One region of the Enterovibrio sp. FF113 genome, then DNA from elsewhere that is predicted to be linked to it. Evidence: predicted binding sites of a transcription regulator. Region 1 holds the regulator's gene; each other region holds the start of a gene.
The links. The regulator CRP, encoded in region 1, controls carbon source genes, mostly activating them, when cyclic AMP is high. The targets are predictions, from matches to a motif close to TGTGANNNNNNTCACA.
Positions count from the first base shown of each region.

Region 1 (7,780 bases):
AAATCAGTACAATCACCATGGCAGACCACCAGTAATCGCCACCTGCAAGTGTGAATGTGCCCACGGCGCTCACTGCCATCGCCCACGCTTTTGGGTTCACGTACTGAAACGCGGCACCTTCAAGCAACGTCATTGGGCGTCTATCACTCAAATCAGCCTGATTCGGTGCACCTGCATTGGCGATACGCCATGACAAAAGCAACAAATACGCGCTCGCCACCAGTTTCATCACCTGCTGAACCCATGGGAACATTTCAAACACGACCCCTAACCCGCCAGCGACAACTGCGATGAGAGAGGCAACACCTAGCGTAATACCCACAAGATGCGGAACAGTGCGACGATAACCGAAGTTTGCCCCCGAGGCGGTCAGCATCATATTATTTGGCCCCGGTGTGCCTGTCATGGTGGCAGCGAATATCGCCAGTGTTGCCAGAAATGAAAGTTCCATCATGAATTGTCTCCCCGCTCACATTGTATCGATACAATCCATGCAGTTTTGTTGAATTAGTCACCATTATTGGTCAGAATTCACGCTAACAGGGATCAAGTTTTCAATCAAAAGGTTTATTGTCACCATGACAATCATGAATATTGTGTTGGATAAACAGGGCGCACCTCTTTATCGACAAATCGCCGATGCGATCACTGACAAAGTGCAACGCCATGAATTAATGATGGGAACAAAGCTTCCCACGCATCGCGCACTGGCGGATGCACTCGGAGTGACAGTTGGCACCGTCACTCGCGCTTATGCCGAAGCCGAGCGACGCGGTATTGTCGAAGCCAAAGTCGGCGCGGGCACTTATGTCTGTGACAGCGACAAACCACATTGGACCTTTGCTAGCCCTGAACGTCTGGGGATCACCAGCTTTGGCTACAACGTACCACCAGCCATTAATCGCGCCGATTTGTTTTCCGATGCTTTGCAGCAATTGGCTTCGCACCCCAATGAATTGAATAATCTGATGCTGTACCAACCACCATCTGGCATTGTCCGCCACCGTGAGATTCTGTCGCAGTGGCTAGCGCAACACTCTGTGATTGCAGACGCCAACCGCTTACTGTTCTGCTCGGGCGCACAAAACGCCATGCAGCTTTGCTTACTGACCCTTTGTCGTGCTGGTGATACCATTCTCGCTGACAAATTCACGTATCCCGGCTTAATGAGCCTCGCGCGTCAACTTCAACTTACTGTCAAGCCTGTGGACATGGATGATGAAGGTATGTTGCCAGACTCGCTGCAAGCGGCCTGTCAGCAGTATCAACCGCGCATGGTGTACTTAACACCAACGCTGCAAAACCCTACCACCGCCATCATGAGCGAATCTCGTCGCAAGGCACTGATTAACGTGTGTCAAACTCAGCAATTGGTGATTGTCGAAGACGATGTGAACGGATTGCTGCCGCGAGAGCGACCGCAGCCTTTTGTCAATCTGGCGCCAGATGATGTGATTTATATAGGTGGAATGGCGAAAACGTTGGCACCAGGGTTACGTTTGGGTTTTCTGCATCTGCCAGAGCGTTTCTACCCGCAATTTGTCAATGCACTGCAAAATCACAGTTGGATGATCAGTCCCTTGCTCACCGCTATGGCGTCGATTTTGTTGGAAAATGGAGGCGCTAACCGAATTTTAGAAACTATCCGTACTGAAATGGAACAACGCTGGGCATTACTACAACAATATCTTGGCAATGCGGATCTGCGTTTTCACCCCAATGGTTTTCATGGTTGGTTACGACTCCCCGATGAATGGTCATTGAGCGAATTCCTCACTGCGTGTAAAGCACAGGGGTTGGAGATCAAATCCTCTGAGCTGTTTGTGCCAGCGGGGTATTCTGCACCACCTTGCGTGCGGATTGCAGTGAGCGCGCCGCCCAATAGAGAAACGCTGGAAAACGGCTGCCAGCAGCTGGCACAATTGCTAGCCAATCCCCCGCTGTCCGAATTTGCGATGTGAGTGTGACCTTGATGACTGAAAATTTCGAGCCCATGAAATGGGGACGTAACCCCCACGTGCAAACACTGTTGCCTCGCTTTGTCAGACGCAAAGCCTTGTTTGAACCGATCTGGCAGCGCATAGATACCCCTGACGGTGACTTTCTCGATCTGTGCTGGACAGAGCCACCAGAACAAGCCCAAGGCAAACCTGTGGTTATCTTGTTTCATGGTTTAGCGGGGTGTTTTTACAGCCCATACGCCAATGGCCTGCTCAACGCCTTCAAACAACAAGGTTGGCTCGGTGTCATGATGCATTTTCGAGGCTGTAGCGGTCTGATTAATCGCCAGCCACGCAGCTACCATTCAGGTGAAACCAGCGATGCGCGCTTTGTTCTGGAATACATCAGTACCCGTTTTCCCGACGTACCTAGGGTTGCAACGGGCGTGTCACTGGGCGGCAATATGTTGGTGCGCTATCTGGCCGAATTTAACCATGACCCGTTGATTAACGCCGGCTGTGTGATCAGCCCGCCTCTCGATTTAGCGGCTTGTTCATCGCGCATCCAGCTCGGGTTTTCCAAGGTTTATCAGGCTTACTTGCTGCGTTCAATGAATCGTACCCTGTCGAAAAAGCTCGAACGTCACCCCGAAATCGGTCATTGGAAAAGTGGTCAGAAAGTAAAGATTTCAACACTGTATCAGTTCGATGAAACCGTCACGGCACCACTCCATGCATTTAAAAGCGCGGAGGATTATTACAAACTATGCAGTGGGTTATCTGTCTTACAAGACATTGCGACACCGCTGAAAGTGATCCATGCTAAAGATGACCCATTTATGACACAGGCAGTGATACCAACCGGTCACCTGCCCGATAACATTGATTACCATTTAACAGAGTATGGCGGTCATGTTGGCTTCGTGTCAGGTACGCTCAAGCACCCCGAGTTTTGGCTTGAGAAGGAAGTACCACGCTGGTTAGCCCTGCACTTAGAATAGCCACAACACGCAGGGCGAGAGAGGTGAAATATGACATTATCTCGCACTGCTTTTTCGCTATTGGCGATATCTTTCTTTGTGCCCAGTGCCCATGCCGATACCATGCGCTTTGGGCCACTCATTTCACAAAGCCAAGCGCCACTGCAAATCACAGGGTTAACGCCCATCATGCAAGACCCCACGCTTTTGCAAGCGGATGAAACGGAGGTATTTGCCTCTGCAACGATGGCAAGCGTGTGGGCGAATACCCCAGAATATCAATTCGATTATTACCACAATCAATTCATGCTCGGTTTCATGCATGCACTCAGTGAAGAGACAAAGTTCGGTGTTTGGTATCAATACCGTTATGCTGCCAATAATCGTCTAGATGGGCTGACGGAAAAGTTTCACAGCGTTTTTGGCATTGATCAAAATGGGCGCACCGAGGTCAATGAAAACCGCTTTTATATCGACTATCCCAGCGACAACAACGATCCAATGGAAGATTTTGTCGGCGACCCATTGCTAAGCGCCATTAACCTCTATGGTGAACAGACCCTCTATCGCACAACGCACCATGCCATTAGCCTAGGCGTCACCTTGTTTTTCAATCGCGTCAGCCACGGCATTTTTACCAACACGTCTTTTGAACAGTCTTTGCAGGTCAATTACGCCTACCAACAAGAAAATCATCACGTAACAGCGACTATTGCGATGGTGCATCGACCCAACAAACAGCAACATTTCGCTCCGGTAAAGTCCGTCGGAATGAATGGAGGAATTAGCTACCAGTATCGATGGCGAGAAAACCATGACTTCATTGGTGAATACCTTATCTCACAAGCTAAAACTGACAGTAAGGAGTTGGGAGAGCTCACATCACCCGTTCATGAGTTCGCGCTAGGTTATCGCTACCTTTTTGATACCAGTGCGATAGAATTGTTGGCACTAGAAAACATGTTTAACCACGATAACAGCACCGATATCGTGTTTAGTGCCACTTTCCGCCACCGTTTTATGTTGTAGGTATCGCGATGATCATCCCTTGGCAAGAAATCCCAGAAGAGACCCTGAAAAACTTGGTTGAGCACTTTGTGCTGCGCGAGGGCACAGACTATGGCGAGCAAGAAGCAAGCTTCGATGAAAAAGTCGAACAAGTCTATGTCCTGCTCAAGAACAAAGAAGCCATGGTGGTCTATTCTGAGTTACACGAAACGGTCGATATCAAGCACGCGCGATCACTCAGCGCTTAACGTCTGCTTGACCAATACGCTACACCCTGTTAATTGTTTGACATCATTTTAAAAATTGACAGGGTTTGTCATGTCTGCAAAACACCCGATTATTGCAGTCACCGGTTCATCTGGGGCAGGAACCACCACCACTTCCGACGCATTTCGGAAGATATTCAATATGATGGACATCCGCGCGGCCTGGGTTGAAGGCGACAGTTTTCACCGTTTTACGCGTCCTGAAATGGACGTTGAAATTCGCAAGGCCAGAGAGCAGGGTCGTCACATCAGCTATTTTGGCCCTCAAGCCAATGATTTCCCAAGACTAGAATCCTTTTTCGATGAATATGGCAAACACGGTACGGGACAATTCCGCCGTTACTTGCATACGTTTGATGAAGCAGTGCCGTATAACCAAATGCCAGGTACGTTTACGGCATGGCAAGATTTGCCAGAGAATAACGACTTAATGTTCTATGAAGGGCTTCACGGCGGTATTGCCGACGGCGAAATTAACGTGGCTCAGCATGTTGATTTGCTCATTGGCATGGTGCCAATTGTGAACCTGGAGTGGATTCAGAAATTTGTTCGCGACACGCGCGACCGCGGCCACTCACGAGAAGCCGTGACGGACTCCATCGTGCGCTCAATGGACGATTATCTTAACTACATCACGCCGCAGTTTAGTCGCACACACATTAACTTCCAGCGCGTACCGACCGTTGATACCTCTAACCCGCTTAACGCTAAAGGCATTCCAAGTCTTGATGAAAGCTTTGTCGTGATACGTTTTCGCGGCATCAAGAAAGTGGATTTCCCTTATTTTCTGGCCGTGATCCAAGGCTCTTTCATGTCACGGCATGACACCTTGGTTGTGCCTGGGGGCAAAATGAGCTTCGCCATGGAGTTGATCATCCAACCGCTTATTCAGCAGTTAATCGAAACGGGCAAGATAAGCTAAGCCCACGAGAGCCTCCCTTTTCTGTATGAAGATCTTGGCAATCCATTGATAAACAGCCAATAGCAAAAAAGGAGGGCATGCCCTCCTTTGTTTTATGGTCACTTCCAACAAAACCGCAAACACGCCATTAAGCCGCCTCACGAACCTCGTAAGAGTGGGTCATTTCAATACTGGCACCCAACATCAAACACACCGAGCAGTATTTCTCTAGGCTGTCTTTGACCGCAGAAGCCACCAATGCTTCATCCAATGCGGTACCTGTGACCACAAAGTGAATATTGATCTGGGTAAACAAGCGCGGTGCTTGCTCTCGGCGCTCTGCCGTCAGTTCGGCTTCACAATATGACACTGCTTGATTAGCCGCTTTAAGCGCTGCAACAACGTCGACAGAGCTGCATCCACCGGCCCCCATCAGCACCATTTCCATTGGACTCGGGGCTTTTTCTCCGCCATTCCCATCCATCACGATGCTATGACCTGAATTCGACTGCCCTAAAAACGTCTCTTTTCCGCACCACTTGACGCTTGCTCGCATCTATTTCTCCTGTTTACTTTCAGTGTCGTGATCTTGTCCACGTTTTTAGCCTTTAATAGGGGGGGAAGTCCATATCAAAATCAAGAAATCGTGCTGGAAAAAGGATAAACTCAATGACTCAAACAGAGAGCTTGTAGCCTGACGGTTGACACTTTATGCTATCCCACGGACTTGTGCCGCAGGACGGTGGGCTAAGGAAGACTCATCAGGCAACAACTGCAGAGGAAATGAGAGATATGGTTCCAGGAAAACCTCAAACAGACCCAACACTAGAGTGGTTCCTTTCACACTGCCACATTCATAAGTACCCATCAAAAAGTACGCTGATTCATGCTGGTGAGAAAGCTGAAACGCTTTATTACATCGTGAAAGGCTCTGTGGCTGTACTGATCAAGGATGAAGAAGGCAAAGAGATGATCCTTTCTTACCTCAACCAGGGCGACTTCATTGGCGAACTGGGCTTATTTGAGGAAGATCAGGAGCGTACAGCTTGGGTTCGCGCTAAATCTCCATGCGAAGTCGCTGAAATCTCATTCAAAAAATTCCGTCAGCTGATTCAAGTGAATCCAGACATTCTGATGCGCCTTTCTTCTCAGATGGCTCGTCGTTTGCAAATCACTAGCCAAAAAGTTGGTGATTTAGCATTCCTAGATGTGACTGGTCGTATCGCGCAAACACTGCTTAATCTGGCGAAACAACCAGATGCTATGACTCACCCAGACGGTATGCAAATCAAGATCACCCGTCAGGAAATCGGTCAAATCGTAGGTTGCTCACGTGAAACCGTTGGTCGTATTCTGAAGATGCTGGAAGAGCAGAATCTAATTTCTGCACACGGTAAAACTATCGTGGTATACGGTACTCGCTAAGCATTATTGCTTTGAAATGAAAGCCACCATTATGGTGGCTTTTTTGTTTAAGCATGATCACTATCACGTCAAAAAATCCACAAAACCCCTTTCCCAGTGCTACCTTTCAATGCAAAGCATGTATACATTTACGTGCAACGTTTTTTTGCGATGATGGAGCATCGATATGGACTTGGAACATCAAGCGTTTAGCCGCATAAATACGACACCTGCCGTCGTCCCTTGGGGTCAGGTCAGCATCGAATTGACTGGCTTTGCTGGTATGTCTCACTATCAGCTACAGCGCATGCTCGGTGATGACGGACGCAAATCAACACCGACCTCTCACGAAGAGTGGCCATCAAACTTGGTATCAGAGCGCAATTAGATCGGCGAACGGTACACGCGATGGGCAATCGCTACAGGAGTAGCGACTGCATGAGCCACTAACGGTCCCTACTTATCGGTACTTTCAAAGATTTTATCTGCCGAGGCCTCAACAAACCCTTGATACAGGCTTCCGTTCGGTAACGGGTAACGTTTGGCAAACTCATAAAACCCACCCGGGATCATCAGTTCTTCATCACTAAAGCGCACCGTCACTTTGTCCGCCATGGTTGCCGATTGCTCCAAGCGCACTTGCGGACCCCCTTTCACCTCACCGCCAGATTCATTAATCGCAAAACCTGACTCTCGCAGCAATTGGTTCACATCCAACACGTCATGGAGCGTACTCAATTGATTCACACTCACCGTGAAATGATTGGCACCAAAGCCATGAGCAGACAGCCAACCTGCATATTCACTTTCCGCCGCTAACTGATGATAAGTTTCCGTGTCAATGCCCCACAAACGACCACCATACAAGAACGCGGGATCATTAAGTGCTGTGTCATCTACCTGATCAACCAAGGCACGAACAGCCTGCTGCAGTTCCGTGGAACACTGTCCCACCAGCAACTCACTGATAAACACTTTGGGTGCATCAGGGTTAGGATGCTCATAATGCCGCGCGTACAGTTTTTTCGCTTTGAAATGGTACTCCCCTTTAGGGGTATAACCGATGGCGATAAACGGCGCAGCCAAACGATCTAGCCCCACCTTGGGTAACGCAAAAGTGCGCAACGCGATGTGGTCATTGAGAAGCGGACTGCCCTCTTCTAATAACGCATGCACTTTTGCTGCCGACGGGCATAACCTATCGATATAGTCTTTCCAAAGCTCATCAAATAAAGCCTGAACGCGCTCCATCACATCCTCCTACATTGAGTGTTCGGTAGT
Region 1 covers NZ_JBGONO010000004.1:200,210-207,989, reverse strand. Annotated here, with positions in the region: gene ACED36_RS04925 (LysE family translocator) at 1-454, opposite strand, end outside; gene ACED36_RS04920 (PLP-dependent aminotransferase family protein) at 579-1,961, shown strand; gene ACED36_RS04915 (hydrolase) at 1,973-2,941, shown strand; gene ACED36_RS04910 (DUF3187 family protein) at 2,972-3,949, shown strand; gene ACED36_RS04905 (YheU family protein) at 3,958-4,176, shown strand; gene ACED36_RS04900 (phosphoribulokinase) at 4,247-5,116, shown strand; gene ACED36_RS04895 (OsmC family protein) at 5,244-5,651, opposite strand; gene crp (cAMP-activated global transcriptional regulator CRP) at 5,888-6,520, shown strand; gene ACED36_RS04885 (hypothetical protein) at 6,687-6,887, shown strand; gene ACED36_RS04880 (DUF1338 domain-containing protein) at 6,956-7,750, opposite strand.

Region 2 (7,780 bases), on a different contig from region 1:
GTTTTCCTGTTTCTGGGTGTACTGTCACTAAAGGATGATGAATATCCTTTATCCCGCTTGAAATGTTACTTACTTTGCTCTCGCCCTGCGCATCCACTTCATCAAATCGACTCCCTGCAAATCCATGCACAGCATGGGTTGCTGTTTTGCCGCGTAGTGACTGTTTCAACGCATCGGGCAGTGCTCGGTAAACCGCTTCCATAGAAACCCAGATAGTATCTCCCCCAGCAGAAGGAAGATGCTGCGCGCAGAGCACCGAGCATTTGGGTGGTGCTTTCTGCCACGTCATGTCCGTGTGCCAGTAGCTCTTACCAGGCGGATTTCCGCGTGTGGTTTCGATAACGCTGACTTGAGGGAAGCCCTCGACATGAGGGAAGAATGGGTGTGGTGCTTCCAATTCGCCAAAACGCGCTGCTAGCTCAAGCTGTTGTTGCGGTGAAAGGTGCTGTTTGCGAAAAAAGATCACTTTGTGAGTTAAGAATGCCTGATAGATTTGCGCAAACTCATTCTCACTACAATTGGCCAGACTGACATCATCAATGCTGGCGCCAATATGCTGGGACAGCGGCGTTATTTTCATTTTCTTCCCTTAATGTTGAATTCGATATTTATCGCTATATTTCCAATAGAACGGACAACAACCGCTTTCCATTCATCGATGATACCGCGTTACGCGTTATGAGCCATACGCAGACGCTGACCAAATCACACAGATGAACAATCAGATGAATGCCATGGGTAACAACGCTCGCCCTGTGCAACCTCTGAACGCAAGGTTAGTACTCGACGGCGATTAACGTCATTTAGGGCCTGCGCATCCGGTCGTTTTCTTTTGCATTGCAAGATTTCTCACCAATTTTGCGGTAACATCCCCACGTCTTTCAAACCCTTGGATACCACCGTGGCAAACACCAACGAACCAACTTTTTTCTTCTTTGATTACGAAACCTTTGGCATCAGCCCTGCTCTAGATCGACCTTGTCAGTTTGCAGGCGTAAGAACAGACAAAGACTTCAATATCATCGGTGAACCGTTGGTCATTTATTGCCAGCCACCCAATGACTATTTGCCTCAGCCAGAAGCGTGTTTGATTACCGGAATTACGCCTCAAACTGCCGTTTCTCGCGGATTGCCTGAGCCAGAGTTCATTGCCAAAATTCATGAGCAACTCTCTATGCCAGGGACATGTTCAGTGGGCTACAACAATATTCGATTTGATGATGAAGTATCGCGCTATACGCTTTATCGCAATTTCTTTGACCCTTACGGGTGGAGTTGGCAAAACGGTAATTCAAGGTGGGATTTGTTGGACGCAATGCGTGCCGCGTATGCACTTCGCCCTGAAGGCATTGAGTGGCCAGTAAACGCTGAGGGTGCCACCAGCTTTAAGTTGGAACATCTTTCCGTTGCCAATGGTATTGAGCACGCGAACGCGCACGATGCAATGGCTGATGTGATTGCCACCATCGAAATGGCGAAGAAATTCAAACAAGCCCAACCTCGTTTGTTTGATTACCTGTATACACATCGCAATAAAAATAAGCTAACAGCATTGATCGACATCGTCGCGATGAAACCGCTTGTGCATGTTTCAGGCATGTTTGGCACTGAGCGCGGTAACACCAGTTGGATTGTTCCCGTTGCGTGGCACCCAGACAACAAAAACGCCGTTATCGCCATTGATCTTGCGCTCGACCCATCCCCATTGTTTGACTTAGATGCAACGGCACTTCGTGAACGTTTATATACAAAGCGTGCCGACCTCGCACCTGATGAGTTACCTGCTCCTATCAAACTCATTCACATCAATAAATGTCCTGTCTTAGCTGAAGCAAAAACCTTGCGTCCAGAAGATGCTGAAAGATTGGGTATTGATCGCCAACGCTGTCTTGATCACTTGAAGAAACTTCAGGCACACCCACAGGTAAGAGAAAAACTGGTCGAGCTTTACGCTGAAAAGCCCCAGTATGGCGATGCTAACAATGTGGATGCGGCGCTCTATGATGGTTTCTTCTCGCCGTCTGATCGCTCCACCATGGATATCATTCGTCAAACCAAACCGGAAAATCTCGCGGCGCTTGAAATCAATGTCGCTGACAAGCGTATTCATCCGCTGTTGTTTCGCTACCGTGCCCGCAACTATTCTTGGACGCTGACTGACAGCGAGCAAAAGAAATGGCACCTTCATCGCCGAGATTATTTCGAAACACACTTGCCTGAATACATGGCGCGATTGGAAGATCTCGCTGAAGAAAATCAAAGCGACACAAAAAAATTAGCGATTCTAAAATCCATTTATCACTACGTCGAATCGCTTGTATCTTAGTGATTATCACTAACCTTTGCTGAATACCGCGTGATGTACGCTATACACCTCCAAAGAAACAGAGGTGTTACATTTGAATTTCCGTGATTTGAGTCCACACTTTTCTAATAAGAGATAGTGAGGTGGATGAGAAAATGGTAACCAAAGTAAACAGTCGGTGCTACCGCTTTTCTAACGTCGATTTTGAACCAGAAAGCCGTTCCTTGTTTTGGCAAGACAGTACAGTAAGCACACTCACCTATGAAGAGTGTCGCTTACTAGAAATGCTTTGCTACCATGCTGGAGAAGTGCTGTCTGCTCGTATTCTGTATGCTTCTACATCGTTACCCGACTCTTCTTTTTCTCAGCACCAAAATAGCCTGTGCTCACTGCTGGCTAAATCTTATCGCCATGGCGAAAAAACACTTCCGTTAGATGTGGTGGGCGATCATGGCTACCGCGTTGCGTTGCCTCAAAAAACCTATCAACGACAAGCTGAAGTGATACCCAATCCCTCAGAACCTGACCCTCTTGACATTCACATCGATGAACCCGTACAAGAATTGAAAACACAACGTAACGTTGTGCCCATCATTACAGGTACGCTTCTTTCTGTGCTCAGTGCTGCTGCAGCGATTATCTATCTGATGTAACGCCCTTCACGTTGCCTAACTATTGTGCAATGGTAGGAATTACCATGTTTTGAACAAGATTTTCATAGCGAGCTCAGTCTAGAATAGTTTCACGACTGTCTATCAGGGTCTTCGACGTGAAATATCTTCTTGGTTTCGCACTCATCGCGATTTATACCCTTGTGGGTAGCTTACTGACTCAACTGTTACACCTTCCTATACCCAGCAGTATCATTAGCATGCTGTTGCTTTTCGTGAGCCTAACAACGGGCATCGTACCGGGACGTTGGGTAAAAGACGCCTGCACGGTACTGATTACCATCATGCCACTGTTCTTTATCCCTGCCAGCATGGGGCTAATGGATCACTTTCATCTGTTGATCACCGATTCGATGCCTCTATTGGGCGCCACGATATTGAGCTCTACGGTGGTGCTGATTGTTATGGCAAAAATTCTGGATAAATATCAAGGGGAAGATAACTAATGTGGCTTATTGCAACCCTTGTGGTGTACTTCATCGCCCGTCATATTGCCTTAAAACTACGTCATCCTATTTTCAATCCTTTGCTGATCAGCTTACTTGTACTGATGCCAATGGTGATTTATTCAGGCAATACCTACAAAGAATACTTTGACCAGAACAAAGCCATAAATTTCATGCTTGGCCCTGCGGTAATTGCATTGGCGTATCCCTTATACGAGCAAATGCACGTGATTAAACGACACTGGAAAACCATCTTACTGGCATGTCTTGGCGCGAGTTTGCTCTCAATGACTCTTGGCACCACATTCGCGTTGCTGGCGGGCGGAGATCTCCAGATAGCAGCATCTGTGTTGCCAAAATCTATCTCAACGCCTTTTGCCTTGGGCACGGCTGAACATATAGGCGGTATTCCCGCGGTCACGGCTGCACTCGTGGTGGTTGCAGGGCTTTTCGGTGCACTGATTGGCTATCCGCTACTGAACATCATGAAGATTAAATCCTCTCTTGCTAGAGGCCTTTCAATCGGCGCGGTGTCTCACGCCATAGGCACGGCAAAAGCAGCTGAAACTCACTATCAGGAGGGCGCATTAAGTTCATTAGCGTTAGTGATATGTGGGATCATGACAGCCATTCTTGCCCCGTTTGTTTTTCATGTCATTGAGTTCTTTGTTAATTGCAGCCCAATCTCGACCTGTATCAAATGAAATCGAATTCATGTGAGGTCACTTATATTTATGAAATGATACGTTTCATTGCACTATTTAAGTGATCAAAATCACATTAATAGGCAGGCGTTTGCTCTTAAAATGATTCCCCATACAACAACACTTGGAGCAAGCATGCGAGTTAGCATTCAAGACGCGATTGCAGCCCTACCCTCACCACTCAAAGAGGCTATGGAACAACTCTGCACCTCGCCAGATTTTGACGCGACAATCAGTGCCCAAGACTATGAAAACCTACTCAAGCTAACGGGCTTAGCAGACAAAGACCTGCGTGTTGCCATGCTGCCTATCGCTGCGGCTTACTCTATCGCCCCTATTTCAAAGTTCTATGTTGGCGCGATTGCTCGTGGCGCGTCGGGTCGTCTCTATTTTGGTGCGAACATGGAATTTGAAGGTGTGCAGCTCAATCAAGCGGTACATGCCGAACAATCTGCCATTAGCCACGCTTGGTTGAAGGGGGAATCTGCGCTTAAAGACATCACCATCAACTACAGCCCATGTGGCCACTGCCGTCAGTTTATGAATGAGATCAACGGTGCGGATACACTAAACATTCAACTTCCCGATCGTGAAGCCAAGTTATTACACGAATATCTGCCAGAGCCTTTTGGCCCGATTGATCTCGGTATCGACCAGCCACTGCTGGTTCCTGTTAATCATGGTTTAACGGCCGAGGAAGACGATGCACTTATTCAGGCTGCTGTCAGCGCAACGAATCGCAGTCATGCACCGTATTCACACAATTTGAGCGGTGTGGCTATCCGTGACAATAACGGGCAGATCTTCTCAGGTATGTACGCAGAAAATGCCGCGTTCAACCCTAGTCTTCCCCCGTTGCAAGTCGCGCTCATCGCCATGAACTTGGCAGAAGTAGCATTGAAAGACATCCAAGAAGTTGTTTTGGTGGAAAAAGCCAATGCCGTGATCAGCCACTTGCAAGATACACAAGCGGTTTTGGAGGCCCTAAACCCAGACATTCCGTTGGGTTATTTGGCCATTTAATGCCCAGTTGATGCGTTTATCGTCATAACATTGAAAAACGCTGGGTAACGCCGGCGTTTTCGTTATACCCCGCAGACAAAGTTCGCTACTATCACGTCACTTTTCCTAATTTCTGTACACGCATGAGCCAATCTCACAACCCCGTTCTTGGCGCTTCTTGGATGCTCACCGCTGGCGTATGCTTTGCGATGATCAATAGCCTTGCGCAATATGTCAGCTTCAAAATGCAACTACCTTCCACCACGGTTGCGTTTGTTCAGTACTTTATTGCGCTGATTGTGATGATCCCTTGGCTGAGAAGCATGGGCATTCGCCAAGCACTTAAGACCGACCATCTCGGCATGCACTGTTTACGCGTTTTCTTCTCAGTCATTGGTATCCAACTTTGGCTATGGGCACTCGCTTATCCCGTTCCGATTTGGCAAGGCATTGCGTTACTGATGACCTCCCCACTGTTTGCCACAATTGGTTCAGGCCTATTTCTGGGTGAGCGAGTAGGCCCTGCCCGCTGGCTTGCTACATTGAGCGGTTTTGTAGGCGCAATGATCATTCTTGAGCCTTGGTCAGACGATTTTAGCTGGGCAACCATGCTACCTATCGGTGCTGCGTTCTTCTGGGCAACTTATTCCTTGATGGTTAAGAAACTGTCGCACAACGACTCACCCACCACCATGGTCGTTTACCTGCTATTGCTCATCACGCCGTTTAACATCTTGCTAGCGATACCAGATTGGACAATGCCAAAAGGAGAAATGGTGTGGCTTATGCTGCTTGGTGCAGGCCTGCTCACTGCTGTTGCTCAATGGGCTATCGCCAAAGCGTATGCCGCTGCGGATGCGTCATTCGTTCAGCCTTTTGACAATGCCAAACTGCCTTTGAATGTGTTGTTCGGATTTTTGGTGTTTGGTTGGGTCCCGCCGGGTCGCCTTTGGTTGGGCGCTGCGATCATCGTCGCTGCGGTGTTCTTTATTACCCATTGGGAAACGCGTAAAGCTAAAAATAGCTAATACGACTTTTTGTCGTTTTCCGCCGCCTTTTTAGGCGGCGGTACTTCTATCGACCACTTATCACTGCTAAGCATTAATCACCCCGTCATCGTCAACCCGTCGCCAATAAACACTCACTTAGTTCATTCTTCCTAAAACCTTACAAACCACACAGGCAAACGCTTGCGCAAACGATTGCTTAAGGTAAAATCACCAGCAGTTATTTGCATTGATGGAAGATAATCATGATTGGTACAGCAACTCGTCCGGGCGCCACACGCGTCCTGCTGTTGGGCTCTGGTGAGCTAGGTAAAGAAGTAGCGATTGAATGTCAGCGTCTTGGCATTGAAGTCATCGCGTGTGACCGTTACGCGGATGCACCCGCGATGCAGGTTGCGCATCGTAGCCATGTCGTCGATATGCTCGATGGCGATGCGCTTGCAGCCATCATTGCCCAAGAGAAACCAGATTACGTGGTGCCAGAAATCGAAGCCATTGCCACTGATCGCCTCGTTGAGCTTGAGAAATCCGGCGTGAATATTGTCCCTACCGCTCGCGCAACCCAACTCACCATGAACCGAGAAGGCATTCGTCGTCTTGCGGCAGAAGAACTTGGTGTGGCAACCTCCCCGTATGCCTTTGCTGATACCTCAGAAGCGTTTCACGCGGCAATTGAATCTGTTGGTATGCCGTGTGTGGTTAAACCTGTTATGAGCTCTTCAGGCAAAGGCCAGAGTGTTGTGAAGACCAATGCTGACATCGAAAAAGCGTGGAACTATGCACAAGAAGGCGGTCGTGCAGGGCGTGGTCGCGTTATCGTCGAAGGCTTTGTTGATTTTGACTATGAAATCACCCTTCTTACCGTCAGTGCCATAGATGGCATTCATTTCTGTGCACCCATTGGCCATCGCCAAGAAGATGGTGACTACCGCGAATCATGGCAACCTCAAGCGATGAGCGTAAAAGCCCGTCAGGCAGCCGAAGAACTCGCAAAGAAAGTGGTGGCGGCATTAGGCGGTTATGGCTTATTTGGCGTGGAATTATTCGTAAAAGGCGATGATGTGCTATTCAGCGAGGTGTCCCCTCGTCCACACGATACCGGAATGGTAACGCTGATTTCGCAAGACCTTTCTGAGTTTGCTCTTCACGTTCGCGCGTTCTTAGGTTTACCTATCAATGCGATTAACTTGTATGGCCCTTCGGCATCTGCCGTGGTGTTAGGAGAAGGCAGCTCAAACAACATTGGTTTTGATGGTCTTGCACAAGCACTACGTTACCCTGATACCCAAGTCCGTCTGTTTGGTAAGCCGGACATTGATGGCCGTCGCCGTCTTGGTGTGGCATTGGCAAGAGACACAGATACTAATTCAGCAGTGCGTAAAGCCGTTACCGCAGCATCTGCCATTCAGATTGATTTTTGATCTCGATTAATCTGTTTAGCGCTACATCTAATCGGACAAAACGAACCTAGATTGGCGCTGCCGAAATAAACCAGCCACCCAATGGGTGGCTGGTTTTCAATGAGAGAACGTCAAGTTTTCTTGTTTTATTTCGACTCGATCATCCACACTTCTTCTACGAAATACGAAGCCGCTTGCCCTTTCGGTGGGCGATCGCTGTTTTCATCTCGTGCTAACTGCGTAAT
Region 2 covers NZ_JBGONO010000020.1:69,791-77,570, reverse strand. Annotated here, with positions in the region: gene ACED36_RS16245 (TauD/TfdA dioxygenase family protein) at 1-580, opposite strand, end outside; gene sbcB (exodeoxyribonuclease I) at 902-2,326, shown strand; gene ACED36_RS16235 (hypothetical protein) at 2,449-2,958, shown strand; gene ACED36_RS16230 (CidA/LrgA family protein) at 3,075-3,422, shown strand; gene ACED36_RS16225 (CidB/LrgB family autolysis modulator) at 3,422-4,126, shown strand; gene cdd (cytidine deaminase) at 4,262-5,149, shown strand; gene ACED36_RS16215 (DMT family transporter) at 5,272-6,156, shown strand; gene purT (formate-dependent phosphoribosylglycinamide formyltransferase) at 6,381-7,556, shown strand; gene ACED36_RS16205 (thiopurine S-methyltransferase) at 7,682-7,780, opposite strand, start outside.
Region 2: the regulator CRP is predicted to act here: its motif matches at 4,187-4,202, upstream of cdd (cytidine deaminase).

Region 3 (7,780 bases), on a different contig from region 1:
TCAACAACGACAAGCTTGATGGTTCCTTTGGTTGGCACCAATGTTCTCAAGGTACGTGATGTTTATCCCTTCACCCTTGGTGCAAACATCGGTACCTGTATCACTGCGCTACTTGCCGCGACAGCAGTGACGGGTCCTAACGCGGTATTTGCTCTGCAAATCGCGCTGGTACACCTTGTGTTCAACGTACTTGCTACACTGCTTATCTTTGGTACGCCATTCTTGCGCGAAATCCCATTGAAGTGCGCAGAGAAGCTGGGCGAGGTTGCAGCGAAGAACAAGCTGGCTGTGGTTGCGTACCTTGGTTTGGTATTTGTTGCGATTCCATCAATCGTTATGTTAGCGACACAGTAAGTCAAAACACATTCGATAAAACGCCCGCTGATGCGGGCGTTTTTTTTGGGGAAAATAGAGCAGGTCTTGGGTACTGGGTACTGCGATATGTTGATACCTGCATTTTCTACATTAAGCACTTGCTTGTGCTTTTCCTAGGATCTGAGTCCTGCTCCTCCTAGTCTCTGCGCTTTATTTCCCACAAAAAAACCGGGAAATCCCCGGCTTCTGAATACTTGCTGTTCAAACCTGACTGATTAAATCGCGATCGGCGCCTTAATGCTTGGCTGCGCGTCATATCCTTCGATAACAAAGTCTTCCAACGTGTAATCAAAGATTGAGTCAGGCTTACGTGCGATCGTTAGCGTCGGCTTGTTGCCAGGCACACGCTTGAGCTGCTCATAGACGATATCGTCAGTTAAATGGTTATGATAAAGATGCACATCACCGAAGGTATGCACAAAATCTCCCACTTCCAAATCACATTGCTGCGCAATCATATGCGTGAACAAAGCGTAACTGGCGATATTGAATGGCACACCGAGAAAGTAATCTGCACTGCGCTGATATAGCTGGCATGACAGTTTTCCGTCAGCCACATAGAACTGGAATAAACAGTGGCAAGGAGCCAGCGCCATTTTCCCCTGTTCGACATTGGCTTGAGGGCCTATGCTCTCATCCGGCAAATCTGCTGGATTCCATGCGGTGATAATATGACGACGTGAATTAGGTTTGATTTTAATTTGCTCAATGAGCTCGGCAATTTGATCAACAGTAGAGCCATCAGGACACGCCCACGAACGCCATTGAGCGCCATAGACAGGGCCAAGGTCACCGCTTTCTGTCGCCCACTCATCCCAAATACTGACATTGTTGTCCTGTAAATACTTGATGTTGGTGTCACCGTTTAAGAACCAAAGCAACTCTTGAATAATGGCACGCGTATACAGCTTCTTGGTCGTCAGCATCGGGAAACCTTCGCTGAGATCAAAACGCAACTGTCGACCAAAGACAGAGCGCGTACCCACACCCGTGCGATCGCCACGATCGCTGCCGTTATCAATGATATCCTGCATCAAATCAAGATACTGCTTCATGACTATTCCTTACATTACCCATCCACCAGCAGGCTGAATGGCAGATTAAAGACAAAGAAAACCGCAGACAGGCTGCGGCTTAAGAATGCAAAATTAGGCTGAGCGGGTCGCGTTTTTCGCGCGACGATATGCCCAAACCATCATGAGTGCCCCACCAATGATCATCGGTGTCGACAAAATTTGTCCCATGCTTATCCAATCACCAAATAGGCCGAGGTGCGCATCGGGTTCACGGAAGAATTCGACGATAAAACGGAACGAACCATACCCAATCAAGAACAAGCCTGATATTGCACCAGCAGGACGAGGATGACGCGCAAACCAGTTAAGGATCAGGAACAGCACCACACCTTCAAGCGCGAACTCATACAGCTGCGAAGGGTGACGCGCAATCGGACCACCCGTAGGAAATATTACGCCCCACGGTGCATCAGTAGCGCGTCCCCACAATTCACCATTGATGAAGTTACCCAGTCGTCCGGCGCCCAATCCAAATGGTACCAGCGGCGCAATGAAATCAGACACGGTGAAAAAGGTGCGCTTGGTTTTGCGTGCAAACCAAAACATGGCGGTAATAACACCGAGCAAGCCACCATGGAAAGACATACCGCCCGTCCACACTTTGAACAAAAAAATAGGATCAGCAAGGAAAGCATCAAATTGATAGAAGAGCACATAGCCAATGCGCCCGCCTAGCACAACGCCTAAGAATCCCGCAAACAGTAAGTCACTGACCTCATCACGTGTCCAGCCACTACCAGCCTTGTCAGCACGACGATTAGCTAACCAAAGGGCAAACGCAAAGCCCGCTAGATACATTAAACCGTACCAACGAATCGCAAGCGGGCCAATTTCAATCAGGATGGGATCAATTTGGGGAAATGTCAGAGACATAGAGTTGTCTTCCTTAGCTTAAAAACATACTTGCCCCAACCAAGAGCAAGAACACGGCAAAAACACGTTTAATGATTGGCGTCGGCAACCGTGAAGTCAGCCTCGCTCCATATCGCGTTGTAAAAACAGAGGTGACTACAATACCAATCAACGCAGGTAAGTAAACATATCCCACGCTGAACCTTGGTAAGGTTTCAGTTTGTGTCAGCCCAAAAAAGATAAAACCCGCCATACCTGCTAGCGCGAGAAAAACACCACATAAAGAGGCACTGCCGATCGCTTGGCGCATTTCAACGCCATAGTAATTGAGGTAAGGCACAGTCAGCGACCCACCTCCAATACCCGCAAGGCTAGCAATCATGCCTATCAGACCGCCACTGAACACATTTCTTACAGGCGAAGGGAACGGCTTAGCGGGCTTAACGCGTAATGACAGCGCCATTTGAAGCGCCAACAAAAGCACAATAACGCCAAACACACGAGGCAGGTATTCCGCAGGTAATCGATCGGCGATCGCGCTACCCAATAAACCGCCAAGCAATACGCCGGGCAACAGGCTTCGCACAACAGCAGGCAGTACATTGCCTAAACGGTAATGGGTATAAGCGGAAGAAGAAGAAGTAATAACAATGCTGGCCAGCGATGTGGCAAGTGCCATTGGCATAACCAATGAAGGTGTGATGCCCGCCCACGGCAAAAGTACCGATAGCGCAGGCACAACGATCAAGCCACCACCAATGCCAAGCAAACCTGCTAGCAAACCGACGCAGCTGCCGAGTACAAGGCATGCCCCGAACAGCCACAAGGTGGCATCAACCATGAAAATGTTCCTATTTGCCGACTCGGATGAGGCCACCCAAGCTATAACGTTCTAAAAAGTCTTCTGAGGCTTTTCGTATCTCGCCAGTTAAAGACAACTGCTGCATCGCGAGAACATGTTTCTGCAACGCCTCTGACGGGATATGACGAAGTACATATTTGATCTTGGCAACGCTACGCGTATTCATACTGAGCTGTCGATAACCCATACCCACCAGCAATGCAGCGCCTATGGGATCACCTGCGAATTCACCACACACGCTCACAGGTAACTTCAATCGTTGGCTGCTCATCAAGATCTGGTGAAGCACAGCCAGCACTGAAGGATGAAATGTATCATAGACGTCCGCCACACGGGCATTGTTTCGATCTACAGCTAACAGATACTGAGTCAAATCATTGGTACCGACAGACAGAAAATCGATATGCGGAGCAATTGCATCAAACTGGTAAAGCACCGATGGCACTTCAACCATAATACCAAGACGCGGCTTGTTGAGTTTCTTCCCTTGTGACACGGCTATTTCAGACACTTCATTAAATGCCCGATTCACCAGCGTTTTTGCTTCTAGTAGCTCCGAAAGCCCTGAAATCATCGGCAGAAGAATAGCGAGATTGTCTCGCCCAATACTGGCACGCAGCATGGCTCTGACTTGAATAAGGAAGATATCGGGGTGATCGAGCGTGAAACGAATGCCTCGCCAACCCAAAAACGGATTGTCTTCTTCGATTTTCAGATAAGGAAGCGGCTTGTCTCCGCCAATGTCGAGTGTTCGCATCACGACAGATTGCTTTGGGTAGCAATCCAGTATCGACTGGTACTGCTTTACCTGATCCTCTTCTGAAGGAAAGCTGCGTTGCATCAAGAACGGCACTTCCGTTCGGTATAAACCCACGCCGTCAACACCACGGTTAATCGCAATACTCGTATCGGCACTGAGCCCCGCATTGAGGTGGATCTCCACCCTCACGCCATCTGCAGTTTCTGTGCGCCGAGTAAACGCACTGTCCACCTCTTGTTGCAGCTCCAGTTCTTCATCGCGAAGGCGCTTGTACTCTTTAAGAATGTGCGCAGAGGGCTCAACCAGCACGCGACCTTTAAAGCCATCCAGCACCACTTTTTTCTGGTGAATGATTTGTGGGTTAAATTCCACCCCCATCACGGCAGGAATACCTAATGCTCGCGCTAAAATTGCAGCATGCGCATTCACCGCGCCCTCTTCTGCCACCACACCTGCCAAGCAGTCTCGTGGAATGGCAGCCAACATCGCCGCGGTCAGCTCTCGGGCAAACAAAATGACGGGCTCATCAAGGTTCCACTGCTTGGTTTCCTGATTCTCGAGGAAATACAACAAACGCTGACCAAGCTCTTTTACGTCATTAGCACGATCACGAAGATAGGGATCGGACATGTTTTGGAAACGTTCAGCAAAAGAATCAATCGTTTGCTTAACAGCCCACTCCGCGAGATCGCCCTGCTGAATGTGCTCGTTCATGGCTTTGCGAAGCACAGGATCGTTCAGTAAATGGATAAAAAGATCGAAGATCGCCAGCGTGTCTTGATTCAACTCATTGTCAAAACGCTTTCTCAGGCGACGGAAATCAGAAATCGCAGCACTTAACGCACCCTCTAAGCGATCACGCTCTTTTTGGTTATCCAGACAAGAAGCAGGAGAAACAAGATCGAGGCGAGGCTGGGAAACATCACACCACGCTTTTGCAATTGCGACACCGGGAGACGCTGCGGCACCTTCCAATAGCAAAGAGCCTTTGACATCGCTCGGCCACAAGCCTTGCGCTTTAGCATGGGCAAACACCACAGCCAACTGCGCAGCTAAGGTTACAAGAAAAGACTCTTCGCTTTCGTTGAACTGACGGGAATCTCGTTGCTGCACAACCAGCACACCGAGAACCTGACGACGATAAATGATTGGGGTGCCAAGAAACGCATTAAAAACGTCTTCACCGATATCAGGGAAATGTTTAAAGTCGACATGCCCACTGGCAAAGGCAAGATTGATGGGTTCTGCTCGACGGCCAACAAGGCCGATGAGACCTTCGTTGAAAGACAGCGCCACACGACGCGATTTCGCATTGAGGCCTTGGGTGGCCATCAATTCATAGACTTGGCGATCGTGATCGGCGATGTAAACAGAGCAACACTCTGTATCCATCGCAGAGCAGGTCTCACTCACTAAAGTATTGAGCGCTTGCTTAACGTCACTGGATGACGCCACGTTATTAACGATATCTCGCAGTTTCGTCAGCATCGGCGCCCTCTAAGCCTTCCTTTAGTTTTTAGCTGAGCCTCGTTTACCTTTACTGCGCTTCACTTTTCGCTCACGAAAAGGCATCGCAATCGCTGCAAACTCTTTCATTGCGCGTCGGTAAACATCGCGTTTAAACGACACCACCTGCCTGACCGGATACCAGTAGCTGACCCAACGCCAACCATCAAATTCTGGCGTACCACTCCGTTGCATGTTCACTTTTGACTCGTCACATTCCAGCTTGAGCAAAAACCATTTTTGCTTTTGCCCAATACACACTGGTTTTGAATCCCAACGAACCAGACGTTTTGGCAACTTGTATCGCAACCAATGGCGACTTGTCGCCAGGATCTTTACGTCTTTTTTCGAGAGCCCTACTTCCTCGTATAACTCTCGGTACATGGCTTGTTCCGGCGTTTCACCGTCATCAATACCACCTTGGGGGAATTGCCAGGAATGTTGTCCATATCGACGAGCCCAGAGAACCTGACCGTGGCTGTTGCATATTACTATCCCTACATTAGGACGGTAACCATCGCCATCTATCACTGGACGACCTCAAATATAAATCTCTATTAACAGTGATTTTTTCACACTATGTACACAGTGGTAAACAAACATTGTGAATGAAACGCATTTTTTGGGGAGTTCAACCGCCTTTAGGGATAAAACAAGCCCTCACCATAAGTTATAAACAACTTGATGAGACCAAGCGCACATTTATTCACGCTTTCTGTGGATAGATTTGTGAAGAACACCGTTTAAACTGTAATAAAGCATGATGTGATGGCCATACATGATTTTACGCCCATTTGAGAAACCAAAAATAAACCATTTAATATCAATGCTTTGAATGAGAAAAAAAACAAACCACATTCTATTTCCTCCTTGGAGAATCAATAAGATCTTAAAGTGCTCAAAGATCCACCAAAATGAGAGTTACCCACACCATTCGTACACTTCCTCATCAATAATGGACGATCGCTCTATAATCAACACATTAAAAGCACTGTATATGCATCCATGACACTAGGGAGTCATGATTATCGCTTGATCCTTGTGGATAACATTGGAAAATACTCATTACTGAGTGATCCCATTGTCAGTCCCATACAAACACTGGTGTTTTCAGTGTTTGGCTGATAGCGTTCTGACGATTAACATTGAATGGATAGCCCCATGATCCCCGCGCCAACAACCGAACAAGAATTGCTCGATCGTGCTTATGCTCTGGCAGGATTTACCCTTGGCGAGCTTGCTTCGCAACGAGACATTGCTTGTCCTGCCGATCTTCGTCGTGAAAAAGGCTGGGTCGGTATGTTGTTGGAAAACTGTCTGGGTGCGACAGCTGGGAGCAAGCCAGAGCAAGATTTTCAGGATCTTGGTATTGAGCTGAAATCGATCCCCATTAGCCACAGTGGTAAACCGCTAGAAACCACCTTTGTATGCGTTGCGCCGCTAACTGGTGTTCATGGACTGACATGGGAAAGTAGCCACATCCGCAATAAGTTGTCCAAAGTGTTGTGGGTGCCTGTTGAAGGCGAACGCGAAATCCCGGTGTCAGAACGCCGCGTTGGAATGCCGCTTATCTGGCAACCATCACAAGAGGAAGAGAAACAACTTAAGGCAGATTGGGAAGAATTAATGGAGTTTATTGTGCTAGGCAAGATCCACGAGATTTCAGCAAAACACGGTGAATTTATGCAGCTACGCCCGAAAGCGGCTAACAGCAAAGTGAAGACAGAAGCTTACGGGGCAAATGGTCAACCTATCAAAACGTTACCTAGAGGCTTTTATTTACGAACCCAATTCACCGCAAGGATACTCGCCCGACATTTCTTATTATCAGATAGCGAGTAACCGAAAGATACAGAGTCTATTGCAGTTGGCGTGTTCGTTGACCCGCTAGAGCGAGATCTCCATGTCTTCTTTGCACGAGGCATCGGCAGGACCAAATTCATCATAGGGGTCAAGTAAGCGCATCGTTACCTTTCTAATACCGAGCTTTTTCAGCTTGGCACTGACTTGCTCCATGTTGTCAAAGTGCATCACTTCATCGGTTTTATCATCTCTCAAAGGTTCTAGTTGATGCCTAACTTCCACTTCCACAATATGTTGTGCCCCGCCAGCATGTGCCACCACATAGCAATGCGGCACATTGTCAGGGTGAGCCTGTATCCAATTTTTCAATTGCTTTAATTTCATCTCGCCTCCCGCATTGTTAACCAAATGTTAATCCTAGTATAAAAATGGGGCTGACTGACAGATTATCTTGATGAAATTTCTGTTTATGCTGTGTGATTTTCACTCTTGGTGCATCTTGCTGACTGTCTTTTACTCAACGAGTTGAAGTCGTACAAGCTTTCA
Region 3 covers NZ_JBGONO010000022.1:35,598-43,377, reverse strand. Annotated here, with positions in the region: gene ACED36_RS17035 (Na/Pi symporter) at 1-354, shown strand, start outside; gene ACED36_RS17030 (thymidylate synthase) at 591-1,430, opposite strand; gene lgt (prolipoprotein diacylglyceryl transferase) at 1,524-2,324, opposite strand; gene ACED36_RS17020 (sulfite exporter TauE/SafE family protein) at 2,338-3,144, opposite strand; gene ptsP (phosphoenolpyruvate--protein phosphotransferase) at 3,155-5,413, opposite strand; gene rppH (RNA pyrophosphohydrolase) at 5,435-5,962, opposite strand; gene mutH (DNA mismatch repair endonuclease MutH) at 6,593-7,273, shown strand; gene ACED36_RS17000 (DUF6482 family protein) at 7,319-7,618, opposite strand.
Region 3: the regulator CRP is predicted to act here: its motif matches at 6,117-6,132, upstream of rppH (RNA pyrophosphohydrolase).

Region 4 (7,780 bases), on a different contig from region 1:
GGGCAAACGTACCATTGAGATCATCGATCAATTACACCGTGATACCGGTAAAACAATCATCATCATCGAGCATCGACTCGAAGATGTGCTGACCCATGCGGTTGACCGCGTGATCTTGATGGATAACGGGACTATCGTTGCCGATACCACGCCGAATGCACTCATGATGTCAGGATTACTTGAACGACATGGCATTCGCCAACCTCTGTATTTCTCTGCGCTTAAACACGCAGGGTGCGCCTTAAGCGAAACAGATAATCCTGCATATCTCTCGACGCTGCCTGTTGAACAATTCGCTTCTCAATTGCAGCGATGGGCTGGCGATTATGTACCATCGATACCCACTCGCGACACCACGCCGCTGTTGAGTATTGAAGGATTAACCTATTCGTACGATGGCGATAAGAACGCGCTTGAAGACGTCACCTTTTCCGTTGATCGTGGCGAAATAGTCTCTGTTCTCGGTAAAAATGGTTCAGGGAAATCGACCATTACCAAACTGGTGATGGGCGTACTCGAACCAGATGCTGGCATGATTCGTTTTAAGGGTGAAGATTTCAGTGATCTGTCGATTTTTGAGCGCAGCAAGAAAGTCGGCGTGGTCATGCAAAACCCAAATCATATGATTTCTCACCATATGATCATGGAAGAAGTGACCTTTGGCCTCAGAAACCTCGGCCTTAGTGAAGCCGAAATCGAGAAACGCGCACTAGACGTCCTCGAGCTTTGCGGCCTGAGCAAATACCGTCACTGGCCTGTTGATGCATTGAGTTATGGCCAGAAAAAACGCGTCACCATTGCATCAATATTGGTGATGGAACCGGAACTGCTGATCTTAGATGAGCCGACAGCAGGTCAAGATTACCGTAACTACAGCAACATGTTGTCTTTCATCCAGCGTTTAAACAAAGAACGCGGCATCACCGTGATGATCATCTCTCACGATATGCATTTGGTGCTTGAATACACCACTCGTTCTATCGTGATTGCCGACAGCAAGCTGATTGCTGACGCGCCAATGACATCGGTATTCAGCCAACCGCAGTTACTGGACGAGGCCAACCTCGCCACCACCAGCCTGTACCAACTCGCAGACCGTGCCGGTATTCGCGACATTGACGGATTTATGCAGCAATTCATTCAAACAGAGAGCAACGCCAAATGAAAGCCTCGAAGATGAAGTTTGGTATCAACTACATCGATACGAAATCACCCCTTCACGCGCTGAATGGCATCACCAAGTTTGCTTTGTTCATGGCGTGGGTGACTGTTGTTCTCACCACTTTTGACCTGCGTATCATTGTTGGCATGGTGGCCATCGGGTTGGCATTGCTGAAGATGACAGGCGTGGCTTTTCGTGTCTACAAACCGCTTTTATTGGGCACGTTGAGTGTTCTAAGCATGAATGCGGTATTCATGTTTCTGGTCGCCCCACAGCAGGGGGCTGAGTGGATAGGCACAACGACTGAACTATTGAAGTTACCGGGTAACTATTCGTTAACACAAGAAACCCTTTTTTACTTGATAACAGTGACACTGAAGTATTTCAGCATGTTCCCCATCGCACTGGTGTTTGTGTTTACCACGCACCCAACAGAGTTTGCATCTAGCCTCAACCGCATTGGTGTGCCGTACAAAATTGCCTATGCCGTTAGCCTAACACTGCGCTATCTGCCTGAAGTGAAGAATGATTTCGTGAACATCATGCATGCACAACAAGCACGTGGTGTGGATTTCTCAAAGAACGCCCCACTCATGGCGCGTTTTAAAGGTGTGGCGAAAATTTTGATCCCGCTTATTTTCTCTAGCCTTGACCGTGCAGATGAAATTTCCAACGCGATGACATTGCGTGGCTTTGGACGCAATAAGTCGCGCACTTGGTACAATTATCGTCCATTGGCGAACAAAGACTGGCTCGCACTGGCTGCGATCACTGTTGTGGTGGGATTGGCGATTTACAAACGATCTGTTGAAACAGCCACCATCTGGTATCCGTTCTAACGCACGATGTAAAACGCGCGGCGTTTGATACAAAAGTGGTTGATACTAAAGTGATTGATACTAAAAAGGAGCGTTCACACGCTCCTTTTCTGTTTCTGTTTCTGTATTTTTTGGCTATTTCCGCACTTCTCAGCTTTAGCCTTCCAACACCTTCATCAGCAAGTAGCCGTCATACATGGCTCGCTTAACCAAAGCAGCCCCTGGCATCGTTGCTTGCGTATAAAAATAACTCTCTTCTAACATGAGGTTTTCACAGTAATGTGGAAGTGATTGGTTAAGCACTCTTTCCATAATCGCAGGATAAAGAACTGATTTGGCGCGATTAAATTCGCCGCCAATCAACACTCGCTGCGGATTAAACAGATTCACCACAATCGCGATGGCTTGCCCTAGGTTATGACCCAGTTCAGTAATCACATTTACCGCCACACCATCACCTGCAACCGCGGCGTCGCAGATACTATCAATGGTCAGTGGTTTATCATGCAAAACACTTGGATGCCCCTGATCTAGCATTACCTGCGTGTCTTCCAGCACGGCTTGTAAACTGGCGACGGTTTCCAAACACCCGTTATTGCCACAAAAGCAACGCTTTCCAAACGGTTTAATCTGAATATGGCCCAGTTCGCCGATGTTACCTACCTGCCCTTCCAGCACTTTTCCATCGATCATGATGCCCGCACCGACGCCATGATGAATCGAAATGAGTACGGCATTTTCTACATCACGCGCGTTACCAAACAGCTTTTCAGCCAACGCCCACGATCGCGTGTCATTGCCAATAAAAACAGGTAAACCTGTCGCCCGATGAATGGCCGCGCCCAAAGGCATATTATGAACATCGTAATGCGGCATTTGAATAACAATGCCTTGAGTACTGTTTACTAGACCAGGAAGAGAAACCGCAATCGATGTGACGCGATCAACGATGTTCGAATGCGTAGAAAAGAACTGGTTAATATGCTGTTGAATGAGTTCAATCAACAAATCCTGATCCCGTACATGGATGTCATGGCGCTCTTCAACCAGAATGTCGCCACCCAATGAATGCAATGCAAGTGTCAGGTAGCCACGCCCAAGGCGTATAGAAAGAAACTGCCACCCTTCATTGTCCAACACCAATCCGATCGCGGGACGACCACGACTTGCAGGTTCGCCATATTGGGCTTCTTTGACCAAGTGAGCATCGATTAGCTCACGAGTAATTTTAGTGATACTTGCAGGGGCTAACTGACTGCGTTTAGAAAGCTCAATTCGGGAGATAGGCCCAAGTTGGTCGATCAGCTTATATACCGCTCCAGCGTTGTTACGCTTAATGTGATCTATGTGTCCTGGCTGGGCGAGAATCATCCCAATTTCCCTTTAAAATTCATTAACAGTGAATTTTTTTACTTTGCGAAGTAATTGTGAAGCGCCATGGTTGGATGTCGTGATACACGTCACGACCTATTTGATTTATCGCAATGACATTTATATCAAATGCCGAAAATCAACAAGTTAATGGTATTTCATTCTGTAACTGATGTGTCAATTTGTATCTCCCCAAGACAGTGGCGAGCGAAACTGCCATAATCTCGCCCCTCACAAAATTCTGACTGTAAAAGCCGTATGTACAACGTCAACGAAATATTTGAAACCATTCAAGGAGAGGGCACGTTCACAGGTGTACCTTCGGTCTTTGTTCGCCTTCAAGGCTGCCCTGTCGGTTGTCCATGGTGCGATACGCGCCAGACGTGGGACACACTCCCGAACGATGAACGTGATTTCGGCACAGTGATCGCCAAAACAGGCGACAGCCCAACATGGACCTCAGTTTCAGCCGAACATATTCTTGCGCACCTTACGCAAAGTTACACGGCAAAGCATGTTGTGATCACTGGTGGGGAGCCTTGCATATTTGATTTATTTCCCCTAACAACGCTTCTTGAATCAGCGGGTTATCGCTGTCAAATCGAGACCAGTGGTACGTATAAAGTGAAAGCGACAGTCAATACGTGGGTAACGGTATCTCCGAAAATTAATATGCGCGGCAAACTGCCCGTGTTAAATGAAGCGCTGAAACGCGCCAATGAGATCAAACATCCCGTTGGAACCGAGTCAGATATTGAAAAACTCGATGCACTGCTCGAAGGGATTGATTTATCAAATAAAGAAGTCGCATTACAACCCATAAGCCAAAAACCGCGGGCTACCGAGTTGTGCATTAAAACCTGTATCCGTCGCAACTGGCGCTTGTCCATTCAAACACATAAGTATTTAGATATCGCTTAAGCATTTATCGCTTAGTTTGCACCCAATCTGGCAAACTTAGACACAAAAAAAGGGCCGTAGGCCCTTTTTTTTCGTGCAATGAAATATTACTCACCCGTATAGATGCAGCCAGCCGTACAGGTTTCTTTAATCATCACTTTACTCAAACAAGGCAGTGACGGCTTAAGTTGATCCCAAATCCATTTCGCCAACACTTCGCTCGTTGGGTTTTCTAACCCTTCAATATCATTCAGATAGTAATGGTCCAAGCGATCGTAGATAGGCTTAAACGCTTCTTTGATTTCAGAAAAATCAATCACCCATCCCGTATACGGATCCACTTCACCGGCCACATAGAGACGCACGAGGAAAGAGTGACCATGTAGGCGACCACACTTATGACCTTCTGGTACGTGTGGCAGCAGATGCGCCGCTTCAAACATGAATTCTTTAAACAGTTCAGTGTGCATTTTATGCGTTCCCGTGTTCATTTGTAGTTTCTAGCGCGGCGATGCTACTGAATATTCGCGCCAAGCTCAAATTGAATCGCCCTCAATTCGTTTCGCAAGGTTTGCGATCAACTGAAGGTTAGCGAGAAGCAAAAAGACATCAGCAAAGCGACAGTTGAAAATGCCACCGTCAGATAGCGATCAAGACCTCCAGCCACAGAAAATGATCAGTATCGTATGTTTCTTTGCCACGCCAACTTGAATTCGGTCGTGTTTTCCCGTTGATTTCCCAAGAATTGCATGCGTGAACAGTCCATGTAAACCAAGTGTCTTGAGGTAGTTTAGGGTTAGAGGTAAACTTGCCGGCTTAAGTTTGAATTATCCTAGCCTGATGACTCGATTCCTCAGGCATTCTTCAACGGAGTTAGATGCAAATTATGAACTATATGCCTGTAGCAGACGTCCTGCGCGGCAAAACGGCAGTAGACACAGAAGTCACTGTCCGTGGTTGGATCCGCACCCGTCGTGATTCAAAAGCCGGTATCTCTTTCCTCGCCATTTATGACGGCTCTTGTTTTGATCCAATTCAGGCAGTTGTTTCTAATGAGCTGAATAATTACAAAGAAGATGTACTGCGTCTTACCACAGGCTGCTCTGTCGAAGTTACGGGTAAAGTTGTTGAAAGCCCAGGACAAGGTCAAGCATTCGAGCTTCAAGCGACTGACGTGAAAGTGGTGGGTTGGGTTGAAGACGCAGACACCTACCCAATGGCTAAAACACGCCACTCTATCGAATACTTGCGAGAAGTTGCTCACCTGCGTCCACGCACCAACGTGATTGGTTCAGTTGCACGCGTGCGTAACTGCTTGTCTCAAGCGATTCACCGCTTCTACCATGAGCAAGGTTACTTCTGGGTTTCTGCTCCGCTGATCACAGCTTCTGATGCAGAAGGTGCGGGTGAAATGTTCCGTGTTTCTACATTGGACATGGAAAACCTGCCACGCACAGACGAAGGTAAAGTTGATTTCAACGAAGATTTCTTCGGCAAAGAGACTTTCCTGACCGTATCAGGTCAGCTGAATGCTGAAGCGTACGCGTGTGCATTGAGCAAGGTTTACACCTTTGGCCCAACGTTCCGCGCTGAAAACTCAAACACCAGCCGCCACCTTGCGGAGTTCTGGATGGTTGAGCCAGAAGTTGCGTTTGCAGATCTGGATGATGTTGCCAAGCTCGCGGAAGACATGCTGAAGTATGTGTTCAAAGCCGTGCTTGAAGAGCGTCGTGATGACCTTGAGTTCTTTGCTCAGCGTATCGACAAAGAAGCCATCACTCGCCTTGAGAAGTTTGTTGATTCTGATTTTGCTCAGATCGACTACACCGACGCGATTGAGATCTTGCTTAAATCAGGCCAAACGTTTGAGAACCCTGTTGAATGGGGCATCGACTTGGCGTCTGAGCACGAGCGATATCTTGCAGAGAAACACTTCGAAGCACCTGTGGTTGTTAAGAACTACCCGAAAGACATCAAAGCGTTCTACATGCGTATGAATGATGATGGCAAGACCGTTGCGGCAATGGACGTTCTAGCACCAGGTATCGGTGAAATTATCGGTGGTGCACAGCGTGAAGAACGTTTAGACGTACTTGACGAACGCATGCGTTCAATGAACATCGACCCAGAACACATGAACTGGTACCGCGATCTTCGTCGTTACGGCACCGTTCCACATGCTGGTTTCGGCCTCGGTTTCGAACGTTTAGTGTCTTACGTGACGGGCATGGGCAACATCCGCGATGTTATCCCATTCCCACGCGCACCACGCAGTGCAAACTTCTAATCGCACCATAGCGCGCGGTTTGAATAAAATGACAAAGGTCGCCTACGGCGGCCTTTTTTCTTGTTTATTTTCATCAGTATAATCGTGCCTTTATGTCCGTGTGGAAATGCCCCTCCATCAATAGCAACGTTAATTGCGCGTTGCCCTCTCCTAACCCTCTTTCATTTGCAGTACCCGTCACCAATATTCCCTCTGATTAAGCCCGTATTTAATATTAAATTCATGGCGCTGAAATCGGGGGTTAACGACAACAAAGATGCGAAGAGACAAGGAAGTCAGGGAAATCACCAAATTTCCGTTTTATTACCACTAATCAAAATGGTATAAACAAAGACAGTTTCCTTTAACAACGCCATGGATGAAGAAGATGTTTGAAAAAATTGCTGCAGCGCCCGCTGACCCTATTTTGGGCCTTACTGAAGAATTCAAAGCCGATGCTCGTGCTGAGAAAATCAACTTAGGTGTAGGTATCTACAAAGACGAAGCCGGTAACACGCCAGTATTGGCCACTGTTAAAAAAGCCGAAGCTATTCTTTTAGAGAAAGAAACCACCAAATCATACCTAAGCATTCCGGGTACACCAGAATATGGTTTGGCTGTGCAAAAGCTTTTATTTGGTCACGATGCAACCATCATTGCAGATAAACGTGCACAGACAGCTCAAGCTCCAGGCGGTACTGGCGCCCTTCGCGTTGCTGCTGAATTTATTAAACGTCAACTTGGCGATGTGAAAGTATGGGTAAGTAACCCTACATGGGCGAATCATAACGGTGTGTTCGCTGCCGCAGGCCTTGAAGTCGCGTCGTACGGTTACTACAACGCAGAAACCAAAGACATGGATTTCCCAGCAATGCTGGCCGATCTTGAAACCGCAAATGCAGGTGATGTCGTACTTCTGCACGGTTGCTGTCATAACCCAACGGGTATCGACCCAGACGCTACACAGTGGCAGCAACTTGCAGCACTGTGTAACGAGAAAAAACTGCTTCCAATGTTTGACTTTGCTTACCAAGGTTTTGCAACTGGCGTTGAAGAAGATGCTGCTGGTCTGCGCATTTTTGCAGATTCATGCGAAGAGCTTTTGGTTGCGAGCTCATTTTCTAAGAACTTCGGTCTCTACAACGAGCGTGTTGGTGCATTTACCATCGTCGGCAAAAACGCCACTGAAACCGCCACCGCATTCAGCCAAGTTAAGAGCATCGCTCGCGTGATTTACTCTAACCCACCTGCTCACGGCGCTGC
Region 4 covers NZ_JBGONO010000030.1:26,173-33,952, forward strand. Annotated here, with positions in the region: gene ACED36_RS19650 (ABC transporter ATP-binding protein) at 1-1,165, shown strand, start outside; gene ACED36_RS19655 (energy-coupling factor transporter transmembrane protein EcfT) at 1,162-2,001, shown strand; gene ACED36_RS19660 (ROK family transcriptional regulator) at 2,137-3,351, opposite strand; gene queE (7-carboxy-7-deazaguanine synthase QueE) at 3,610-4,272, shown strand; gene queD (6-carboxytetrahydropterin synthase QueD) at 4,359-4,721, opposite strand; gene asnS (asparagine--tRNA ligase) at 5,138-6,538, shown strand; gene ACED36_RS19680 (amino acid aminotransferase) at 6,906-7,780, shown strand, end outside.
Region 4: the regulator CRP is predicted to act here: its motif matches at 3,430-3,445, upstream of queE (7-carboxy-7-deazaguanine synthase QueE).